2 linked regions of the Nitratireductor mangrovi genome follow. The protein of the gene in region 2 binds, or shares a complex with, the protein of the main gene of each other region. Links are inferred from orthologs where the notes say so. Each region holds a gene or a part of one and is shown on either strand. Other genes may lie near its edges.

Evidence for each region. The genes of interacting proteins can lie anywhere in the genome.
Region 1: the proteins of tldD (region 2) and FQ775_RS12255 are in contact, whole or in part, in a solved structure (PDB 5NJ9), measured with the Escherichia coli proteins. The link is inferred for Nitratireductor mangrovi from one-to-one orthologs.

Annotation. Positions count from the first base shown.
Region 1 is NZ_CP042301.2:2,489,873-2,494,502, reverse strand. Bases 1,679-4,630 are described here. They hold FQ775_RS12255 (TldD/PmbA family protein), read left to right. Parts: upstream 1,679-2,458; coding sequence 2,459-3,802; downstream 3,803-4,630. Other genes in these bases: FQ775_RS12250 (3'(2'),5'-bisphosphate nucleotidase CysQ), read left to right, coding at 3,789-4,604; FQ775_RS12260 (monovalent cation:proton antiporter-2 (CPA2) family protein), read right to left, coding at 1,679-2,310. In the rest of the region: FQ775_RS12270 (MATE family efflux transporter), read right to left, coding at 1-28; FQ775_RS12265 (VOC family protein), read right to left, coding at 43-459; more of FQ775_RS12260, read right to left, coding at 487-1,678.
Region 2 is NZ_CP042301.2:308,774-314,931, forward strand. The notes cover bases 1,756-4,557. They hold tldD (metalloprotease TldD), read right to left. Parts: upstream 3,949-4,557; coding sequence 2,563-3,948; downstream 1,756-2,562. Other genes in these bases: FQ775_RS01475 (NAD-dependent deacylase), read right to left, coding at 1,756-2,437; FQ775_RS01485 (hypothetical protein), read left to right, coding at 4,069-4,209; FQ775_RS01490 (invasion associated locus B family protein), read right to left, coding at 4,259-4,557. In the rest of the region: FQ775_RS01460 (class I SAM-dependent RNA methyltransferase), read left to right, coding at 1-423; FQ775_RS01465 (TetR/AcrR family transcriptional regulator), read left to right, coding at 572-1,162; FQ775_RS01470 (cupin domain-containing protein), read left to right, coding at 1,197-1,697; more of FQ775_RS01475, read right to left, coding at 1,733-1,755; more of FQ775_RS01490, read right to left, coding at 4,558-4,768; coxB (cytochrome c oxidase subunit II), read left to right, coding at 5,123-5,989; ctaD (cytochrome c oxidase subunit I), read left to right, coding at 6,029-6,158. UniProt on the Escherichia coli protein: Metalloprotease involved in CcdA degradation. Suppresses the inhibitory activity of the carbon storage regulator (CsrA).

The DNA.
Region 1 (4,630 bases), 2.2 Mb from region 2 along the record:
GCGCTGCGGCCTTGTCCGCTGCTGCCATGGCCGCTCGCGGCGTTACGCCGCGAACACCTTTTCCAGCGAGGCAAAGCCCTTGAACTCGAGCGCGTTGCCCGAGGGATCGCGCAGGAACAGCGTCGCCTGCTCGCCCGGTTGGCCGCGGAAGCGGATTTGCGGCCGCTCGATCCAGGCGATGTCGTCGCGCGCCTCGAGCCGTTCGGCCAGTTCCTGCCAATCGGCCATCTCCAAGACGACACCGAAATGCGGGATGGGCACGGCGACGCCGTCGACCGTGCCGGCGCCCGCCGGATCACCCGTGTCCGGCCGCAAATGCGCGGAGAGCTGGTGGCCGAAGAGCGAGAAATCGACCCAGCTTTCCGACGAGCGCCCGATCTCGCAGCCGAGCACGTCGGCGTAGAAGCGCCGTGTCTCTCCGAGGTCGCGCACCGGAAAGGCGAGGTGGAAGGGCGTCATGAACTGTTCTCCGCTGGCAATTGCCGGCTATTCCGCGGGCTCGGCGCCTTGCGACGCATCTGTCGTTCCGGTCTTGTCGAGCCGGCGGGATTCGCGGCTGGGCTTGATCAGGGGTTCGGGCGTCATCGGGCGGGTCTTGAGCTTGTCGGAGCCGGCATAGAGACCTTCGACGGCCTGGATCGCCAGCCGCTCCTCGTCGCGGCGGCGCACGTCCTCGCCGATCTCGGCAACCGTCTCTTCGTCGAAGCCGAGCGCTTCCAGCGTGCGGCGGCCGAACAGCAGGCCCGATTCGAAGGTCTCGCGCAGCTCGTAGTCGACGCCCTTGGCGCGCAGCTCCAGCGCATGGGTGCGGTCGTAGGAGCGCACATAAAGACGGGCATGCGGATATTCCATCTGCACCAGTTCGACGATCTTGTCGGTCGCCTCCTTCTCGCGCGTGCACACGGCGACGATCTTGGTACGCCGGATGCCGGCGGCCTCGAGCACGTCCTTGCGGGTGCCGTCGCCGAAATAGATGCGGAAGCCGAACTTTTCCACCGCACGCACCCGATTGGCGGAGTGGTCGATGATGGTCACGTCGCGGCCGCCCGACAGGAGGATCTGCGCGGCGATCTGGCCGAAACGCGAAAAGCCGATCATCAGGACATCGGAGCCGGCGCCGTGGAAATCCTCCTCCATCGTCTCCTCCTCCTCGGCGGGGATGAGGAAACGCGAGAGGCCGGACGCGATCGGCGTCAGCACCATCGACAGCGTCACCACCGAGATCAGCAGCGAGGAGGTGTCATGCGAGAAGATCGACGCCGCGGCGGCGGCCGAAAAGATCACGAAACCGAACTCGCCGCCCTGCGGCAGCAGCAGGGCCACGCGCACGGAACTCGCGTGCGGCGACCCGAACAGACGGCAAAGGGCGTAGATGCAGACCGCCTTGAGCACCATGAGAATCGGCACGGCAACGATGATCGTCAGCCAGTTGTCGACGATGACGTCGAGTTCGAGCGACAGGCCGACGGCCATGAAGAAAAGGGCGATCAGAATGCCGCGGAAGGGCTCGATGTCGGCTTCCAGTTCGTGCCGGTAGGATGATTCGGCGAGCATCACGCCGGCGATGAAGGCGCCCATCGCCATCGAAAGGCCGGCGAACTGCATCAGCGCGGCGGCACCCAGGACGACGAACAGGGCGGCCGCGATCATCGCCTCCTTGGCGCCGGTGTTGGCGATGATCCGGAAGAGCGGGTTGAGCAAGTAACGCCCGGCCGCCAAGAGCGCGACGATGGCGACGACGGCGATTGCGAACTGTTCGAGGCCGGAGCGCTCGCCCTCGCCGCCGCCGGGCGCGAAGAGCGGCACCAGCGCGAGGAGGGGAACGATGGCCAAATCCTGGAACAGCAGGATCGAAAACGCCGTCTGGCCGTAATTGCGGTTGGTGTCGCCGCGCTCCTCGAGAAGCTGCATGGCAAAGGCCGTCGACGACAGCGCCAGCGCAAAGCCGACGATCACCGCAGGCTGCCATTCGAGCCCGGTCATGGCGAGTGTGGCCGCGGTCAGGACGATGCCGGTGATGACGACCTGGGCCAGGCCGAGCCCGAAGATTTCCCGCCGCATCGCCCAGAGCCGCGACGGCTTCAGTTCGAGCCCGATGATGAACAGGAGGAGCACGACCCCCAGTTCGGCGACGTGCAGCAGACCCTCGCCATCGGTGATCAGCGCCGCGACCGGGCCGATCGCCACGCCCGCGGCCAGGTAGCCGAGGACCGTTGCCATGCCGACGCGCTTGAACAGCGGCGCCGCGACGACGGCGCCGCCGAGCAGCAGCAGTGCCTGCGAGAAATAGGTCGCGCCCTCGGCAGCCATGTCGTTCCCCTGCTTGTCGACCGAACCTTGATGCGGGCCCGCCTGGCGTCCGCCCATTGCACATGCATGCGCGGGGCAATAGATGGGGGCTGTCCGCGACGCTGCCAACGCTGCCCGCATGGCGAGGCCTTCCAACCGGGAATACCGCATGTCGGAACCGATGAATACCGAAAAGCTCGTCGATACGGTGAGCGCGCTTGTCGAGGCCGGACGCCGTGCTGGCGCCGAGGTGGCCGACGCGGTGGTGGTGCGCAGCCGCTCGACCAGCGTCTCGGTGCGACTCGGCAAGGTCGAATCGACCGACGCCTCGGAAAGCGACAACATCTCGCTCAGGGTGTTTGTCGGCAAGCGCGTCGCCAGCGTCTCGGCGACGGCCGGCGCCGACGCGGCCGCGCTGGCCGAGCGGGCGGTCGCCATGGCCAAGGCGTCGCCGGAAGACCCCCACCAGGGACTGGCGGACGAGGAATTCCTGGCGCGCCAGGTCCCCGACCTCGATCTCTTCGACGCAACCGAAATCGGCGCCGACCGGCTGCGCGCCGACGCTCTCGCCGCCGAGGAAGCCGCGCTAGCGGTCGAAGGCGTCACCAATTCCAGCGGCGCCGGCGCCAGCGCCGGCCTTGGCGGGCTGATGCTTGCGACCTCCAGCGGTTTTGTCGGCCAGTATGTCGCCTCGCGCTTCTCGCGTTCCGTCAGCGTCGTCGCCGGCGAGGGCACGGCGATGGAACGCGATTACGAGTTTTCCTCGCGGCTGCATTTCGCCGATCTGGAGGATGCGGCGGCGATCGGCCGCAAGGCCGGCGAGCGCACCGTCAGGCGGCTTGGCGCGCGCAAGGCGAAAAGCGGTCCGGTGACCGTCGTCTACGACCCGCGCGTGGCGCGCGGCATTGCCGGGCATCTCGCCGGCGCGATCAATGGCGCGTCGGTCGCCCGCAAGACCAGCTTCCTGCGTGACAGCATGGGCAAGAAGGTCGCCAACGCGGCGGTCACGGTGACGGACGAGCCGCGGCGCGTGCGCGGCCCGTCTTCGCGGCCCTTCGACGGGGAAGGTGTCGCCGGCCTGCCGCTCGTCATGGTCGACAAGGGCGTGCTCGGCCACTGGCTGCTTTCGACCGCCGTGGCGCGCGAACTCGGACTGGAGACCAATGGCCGCGGGGTGCGTTCGGGATCGTCGATCACCCCGTCCTCGACGAACTTCGCGATCGAGCCGGGCGAGGCCACGCCCGAAGACTTCATCGGTGCGCTGAAGTCCGGCTTCTACGTCACAGAGGTGTTCGGCCAGGGCGTCAACATGGTCACCGGCGAGTACAGCCGCGGCGCCTCGGGCTTCTGGATCGAGAATGGCCAGATCACCTACCCGGTGTCGGAAGTGACGATCGCGGCCAACCTCAAGGACATGTTCCTCAACATGATACCGGCCAACGACATCGACCGCCATTTCGGCACGGCCGCTCCCACGCTTCTGATCGAGGGCATGACGCTTGCCGGGAGCTGAGGCGTTTTCTTCCGACGAGTCCGATCTCGACCTCGTTCGAGACGCCGCGGCCGAGGCCGGCCGCATCGCGCTGCGCTACTTCCGCAAGGATCCCGATGTGTGGATGAAAGGCGGCAATTCGCCGGTGAGCGAAGCCGACATCAGTGTCGATCGCTTCCTGCGCAGGACGCTCGGCGGCGCCCGGCCGGATTATGGCTGGCTGTCGGAAGAGACCGCCGGCCATGAGCGTAGGGGCGCGCACCGGACCTTCGTCGTCGATCCCATCGACGGCACGCGCGGCTTCATCGAAGGCCGCAGCACCTGGTGCGTCAGCGTCGCCGTGGTGGAAGGCGGCCGGGCCGTTGCCGGCGTGCTCGACTGCCCGGCGAAAAACGAAATCTACTGGGCTCGGCGAGGCGCGGGCGCGTTCTTGAACGGCCGAGCCATCGCGGTGCGCAAGGCCGGCCCGACGCCGATGGTCGGCGGCCCGAAACCGCTCATCGATGCGGTCGCCGAGCCACTGCGCGCAACGCTGAAGCGGACCCCCTACGTACCATCGCTCGCCTACCGCATCGCGCTGATCGCCTCGGGCCAGCTCGACGCGACCTTCGTCAAACCCAATTCCCATGACTGGGATCTCGCCGCGGTCGACCTCGTCCTGACCGAGGCCGGCGGCGAAGTGCTCGACGAGAACGGAGATCGTCCGATCTATGCCGGTCCGTCACCGCGCCATGGAGCCCTGGTCGCCGGCAGCGGCCCGCTCCTGGCCGGGCTGGCGCGGGCCATCGCCGCAGGGGCGCCTGAATCGGCCGGCACACGGTGAGCCTTGTCCCCGGCTGCCGGCGAAAG
Region 2 (6,158 bases):
GGCGTCGGCACCTTCGCCTTGCGGCTGGCGCAGGTCGCCGAGGTGCACGCGGTCGAGAGCGATGGAGCAGCATTGGCGGCGCTCGACCGTGCCTTTCGCTTTGGCGCCGGGCTGAAGAAGGTCACCGCCGAGCGGCGCGACCTTTTCCGCCGTCCCCTGACCGCCAAGGAACTCGATCGTTTCGGTGGCCTGGTCTTCGATCCGCCACGCGCCGGAGCGGAAGCACAGGCGCGCCAGATCGCGTCGAGCAACGTGCCTTTGGTCGCCGCGGTGTCCTGCAACCCCGCCACGCTGGCGCGCGACCTGCGCATCCTCGTCGGCGGCGGCTATGTGTTGAAGAAGGTGACGCCGTTCGACCAGTTCCTGTGGTCGCCGCATGTCGAGGCCGTGGCGCTTCTGGAGAAGCCCCGCCGTCGGCGCTGATCGTTCCCGAGACAGATCGTGGCCGTCCACCGGCTGCAGTGCGGGCGGCGCCTGCCTGGCGGCGACATGTGATCTTGCCATGTTGAACATTTGACTGTACCATCTATCCAATTAAAGGGTCCATCCTATGTCGCCGCGCCGGTATCGCATGAAGAAGAGGAGCGAAGCCGTCGCCGACACGCGCCTGCGGATCGTCCAGGCGGCCATGCAACTCCATGGCGAGAAGGGAATTCTCGCGACCAGCTGGAAGGACATCGCGCAGGAGGCGGATGTGGCGCTGGGAACGGTCTACAAGCATTTCCCGACCCTGGCCGAGCTTGTGCCGGCATGCGGGGAGCTGCTGATGCAGCGAATCCGGCCGCCTTCGGCGGAAGACGCAGATCATCTGATCGGCGATGCGACGCTTGTTTCCGACAGGCTTCGCCGCGTCGCGACGGCGCTGTTCGCCTTCTACGAGCGCGGTGGCCGTCATCTGGAGAGTGACCTGCGCGAACGCGAATTGCCGGCGATCCGTGAATGGGAAGATTATCTGCGCGGCGTGGTCGCGCACCTCGTTGGAACGGCACTGCGTCCGGCCGCCCCTACGGTCGTTCAGGCGCGAATCGTGAGCGCGCTGTTCGATTTTCCGTCGTTCAAGGCGATGAACGAGCGTGGCCTTGATGCGAGCGAGGCGGCTGACGCGCTGGTGGCGATGGTGGTTTGCTGGCTGGAGCAGGCGAAAGAGTCGCCCGGCAGCTAGCCGGCTTTTGTTGCTGTCAGGAAAGGAAACGTTGATGACCGCGGCTATCGAGACTTCGCAACTGTCGGAGAACGCTTCGCGGGTGTTTGCGCGTGGCAAGGATGAAGGAACGGCCCGCTGGTGGATGGGTTCGCTGGCGCTGATCAAGGCGACGAGTGCGGAGACGGGCGGGCTGTACACGCTTGTCGAAGTGCGCGAGGACGAAAGCGAGACGCCACTACACGTTCACCATCGAGAGGACGAGACTTTCTGGGTTCTGGAGGGCGAGGTCGAGTTCGAGGTTGGGGGCACCATCACGCATGCGGGTCCGGGCACGATGCTGTTCGGCCCGCGCGGCGTGCCTCATCGCTATGCGATCAGGCGCGGGCCAGCCCGACTGCTGTTCCTGTTCACGCCCGGCGGTTTCGAAGGCCTCCTGATGGAGACCAGCGAACCGGCCGGAGAGTTCAGGCTGCCGCTTGAGGGCGAGGCGATGCCCGACTTCGAGACACTGCCGGCCACGGTCCGCAAATACGGATGCGAGCTGCTCGCCTGAAGCTGGTTGGAAGCCTCGGCCGCCGTTGAGGTTCGTCAGCCGCGGCCCAACACCCGCTCCACGAAGGCCGGCACGATCTCGCTCGCCTTGCCGTGCTGCGTCTCCGCAAACCTGTAGGAGCCCTCCGTCGCCTCGAGGTTGAGTTCGACCGTATGGGCACCCGCCATACGCGCCTCCTCGTTGAAGCCGGCGGCGGGGTAGACGGTGCCGCTGGTGCCGATGGCGACGAACAGATCACAGTTGCCCAGCGCCTCGTAGATGCGCTCCATGTGATAGGGCATTTCGCCGAACCACACGACATCCGGGCGCATGAAGCCGGGCGAGTTGCAGGACGGGCAGGCGAGTTCGACCGACAGGTCGCCGTTCCATTCCTGCCGGTTGCCGCAATTGGCGCACAGCGCCCGCGCAAGCTCCCCATGCATGTGGATCAGCTTGCGCGATCCGGCGCGCTCGTGCAGATCATCGATATTCTGCGTGACCAGCAGAAAGTCGCCGTCGTAGCGCCTTTCGAGTTCGGCGAGCGCGGCATGCGCTGGGTTGGGCGTCACGCCGGTCATGCCGCGGCGGCGCTGGTTGTAGAAATCGTGCACCTGCGCCGGGTCGCGGGCAAAGCCCTCCGGCGTTGCGACATCGCGATAGTCGATCTTCGACCAGATGCCGTCCTTGTCGCGAAAGGTGTCGACGCCCGATTCGGCGGAGATTCCGGCCCCGGTGAGGATGACGATGGAGGAGGGGGTCATGGTTTGTCTATCAAGATCGCCGGTTGATGGTCATCTAGACGCGTTGTACGCGAAGCGTGGGGGACAAACGGGCCTCCCTGTGAGAAAGCGATAGACAAGTGTTGTCGCGGGCGGCCCGGGTGCGCCTAGGTTTCCGTGCCGCCGACGGTCATGCGGTCCATCCTGAGATGTGGCTGGCCGACGCCGACTGGTACGCCCTGGCCCGCCTTGCCGCACATGCCGATGCCGGTGTCGAGCTTCATGTCGTTGCCGATCATGGAGACCCGGTGCATGGCGTCGGGGCCGTTGCCGATCAGCATCGCGCCCTTGATAGGCCGGGTCACCTTGCCGTCCTCGATACGGTAGGCCTCCGTGCAGGCGAAGACGAACTTGCCCGAGGTAATGTCGACCTGGCCACCGCCGAAGGAGACGGCATAGATGCCGTCCTTCACCGAAGCGATGATTTCGGCCGGTTCCTTGTCGCCGCCGGTCATGAAGGTGTTGGTCATGCGCGGCATCGGCTCGTGCGCGTAGGATTCGCGCCGGCCGTTGCCGGTCGCCGCAACGCCCATCAGACGCGCATTCTGCCGATCCTGCATGTAGCCGACCAGCTTGCCGTCCTCGATGAGAACGTTGCGATTGGTTGGCGTGCCTTCGTCGTCGATGGTGAGCGAACCGCGCCGCTCGGCGATGGTGCCGTCGTCGACGACGGTGACGCCCCTGGCGGCTACCTGCTGGCCCATCAGGCCGGAAAAGGCCGAGGTCTTCTTGCGGTTGAAGTCGCCTTCGAGTCCGTGGCCGACCGCCTCGTGCAGCATCACGCCGGGCCAGCCGGCGCCGAGCACGATGTCGAAGGTGCCGGCGGGGGCTGCCACCGCCTCCAGATTGACCAGCGCCTGCCGCAGCGCCTCACTGGCCGCGTGCTGCCACGAGCCCTCGGCCACGAACTCGCCGAACGACTTGCGCCCGCCCATGCCATGGGAACCGGTCTCCTGGCGGTCGCCGTCGCCGACCACGACGGAGACGTTCATTCGCACCAAGGGCCTGATATCGCGAACGAAATGACCGTCGGCGCGCAAGATCTCGACATTCTGCCATGACGCCGCGAGCGATGCGGTCACCTGGCGTACGCGCGGGTCCTTCGCCCGCAGCCAGGCATCGATTTCCTGCAGCAGCCCGGCCTTTTCGGCGAAGCCCGGTTCCGCGATCGGGTTTTCGTCACCGTAGAGCTTGCGGTTGGTGCCCGCCGGGGCATCGGCAAGCGTGCCGGAGTACCCGGCCTTGACCGCCGAGACGGCGTCGGCCGCGCGCAACAGCGCGCTTTCGGAAAGCTCGCTCGAATGAGCATAGCCGGTCGCCTCGCCGGCCACCGCGCGCAGGCCAAACCCTTGATCCTGATTGAAATTCGCCGTCTTCAGGCGGCCGTTGTCGAAGACAAGCGCCTCGCCTTCGGAATATTCCAGGAAGAGCTCGCCGTCGTCGGCACCGGCGATCGCCTGCGAGACATGCCGGCGGACGGCTTCTTCCGAGATGTCGAATCGTTCGAGAAGGGGGGTGGCCACGACTGATGAACTCCGTCTTCTGGAATCTGCTTTTCCCGCCTATATAGTCGCGCTCGAGCGGACTTGCATGCAAGGCGGACGATTGGCGCGATGCGACTTCTGATCTGGCTTTCGATCGGCGCCGTGGTCGGCCTTGCCTGCGGTTTGCCGTTCGGACGCGACTACGCGCTGATGGGGCTTGGGCTGGGCATCGCCGGCGGCTTCGGCGTGTTCCTCGGGCTGCGCAGGTGAGGAATGGTCGCGAAACCCGCGGCAAAACCTCCGGAAAAATGCGGAAACGTTAGGGAAGTTCGGCGAAACCCGCAGAAAAGCCGGCGAGGTCGACCGGGATGCCGATGCCTTCCTCCGGCGTCTGGAACACGATGAAGGTCGCCGCGGTTCCCGTCTTCAGAGTCTCCAGCAGCGGGTCTTCCAGAATCACCTCGGCGTAACAGCCGTCCTGGAAGCAGCGCACGAAATAGGCGCGGCCGATGTCCTTGCCGTCGACGTTGAGGCCGAGCCCGTTGGGCAAGAGCACGCCGAGGGGAGCGAGGACGCGCAAGATCTCGGCCTTGTTGTCGGCGGTCTTCAGAACCACCACCGAAAGCCCGACCTCGGGACGGTCCTCGGCGACGACATTCTGCATCAACGCGCATTGCTCGCCGGTCGCGCCGGCCGGAATGTCGCAGATGATCGACCATGCGCCATGGGTCGAGCGGACCGAGCCGGCCTGTTGCGCCGACGCGCCGCCGGGCAGGGCGAGAAGAAGTGCCGCCAGGGCGGCCGCGGCGAAGGCGCGTGCAAATATCATCGGCATGTCGGCTCCAGGGCGAATCACCCAAATCTATCCCGCGCAAGGGCCCAAACAAAGCCGCCACGGGCGCGGCAGGCCCGGAATTCGGACGATCTCCGCAGATGCATGCGAAATCGGTCCGAAATGCGACGCCGTCACGCTGTTGCGGCCGACCGCGGTGGCTTTCCGCCCGCCGCTTGCCATTTCGAGGCTTCGCGCAAAAATGCCGCATGGCATCGAAAGGGGGCTTTCTTGCGGACGGCCGGAGAGTATGGTTTTAACGGCCAACTCGCGACCGGGAGTCCTGCCCGGCGATATTTGGCGCGCACAGGCTGACGGCCGCGCATTCCGATCGAGGAGAAGAGAAGCGTGATGAGAAAGCCCCTGGCGATCCTGTCCGGCATTCCGGCGCTGACGGTATCGGCGCCAGCCCTCGCCGCGCAGCCCGAACCCTGGCAGTGGCGCTTCCAGCCGGCGGTCACCTCCATCATGGAGCAGACCACCTGGTTCGAGATCTATACGCTCTGGTTCATCGTCCCGATCACCATCCTGGTGCTGGCGCTGCTCGCCTGGGCGATTTTCCGCTTCCGCGAAAGCGCCAACCCGACGCCGTCGCGCACCAGCCACAACACGCTGATCGAGGTCATCTGGACGGTCGGGCCGGTGGTCATCCTGCTTTTCCTCGCAGTGCCCTCGTTCCAGTTGCTGACCGCCCAGTACACGCCGCCGGAAGACCCCGAGATCACCATCAAGGCGACCGGGGTACAGTGGTACTGGGATTACGAATACCAGACCGAGGAGCCTCTCAACTTTTCCTCGCTGATCCTGCAGGACGACGACCGCGCCGGACTCGGCAAGGAAGACATGGCGGCCTATCCGAGGCTTCTCGCCGTCGACAACGAAGTTGTCGTGCCGGTCGATACGACGGTTCGCGTGCTGGTGACCGCGAGCGACGTCATCCATGCCTTCGCCATGCCGGCCTTCGGGGTGAAGACCGACGCCGTGCCCGGGCGCATCAATGAAATCTGGTTCAAGGCCAAGAAGGAAGGCCTCTATTACGGACAGTGCTCGGAACTGTGCGGCAAGGACCATGCCTTCATGCCGATCGGCATCCGCGTGGTGACGCGGGAACAGTACGATACCTGGCTTGCCGCGGCCCAGTCCGACCTGCCGGGCGCCAACAAGGCGCTGATGGCGGCGGTCGAGGCCGAAACCAGGGTTGCGGACGCCGGCAATTGATGCCGCGCGGTCTGGGGAACAGGGAAACGGAGCTCTAACATGGCTGGCGCTGCAGCTCACGACGCCGAACACGACCACAAGCCCTATGGCTGGACGCGGTGGGTCTATTCGACCAACCACAAGGACATCGGCACGCTCTACCTGATCTTCGCGATCATCGCGGGCATCA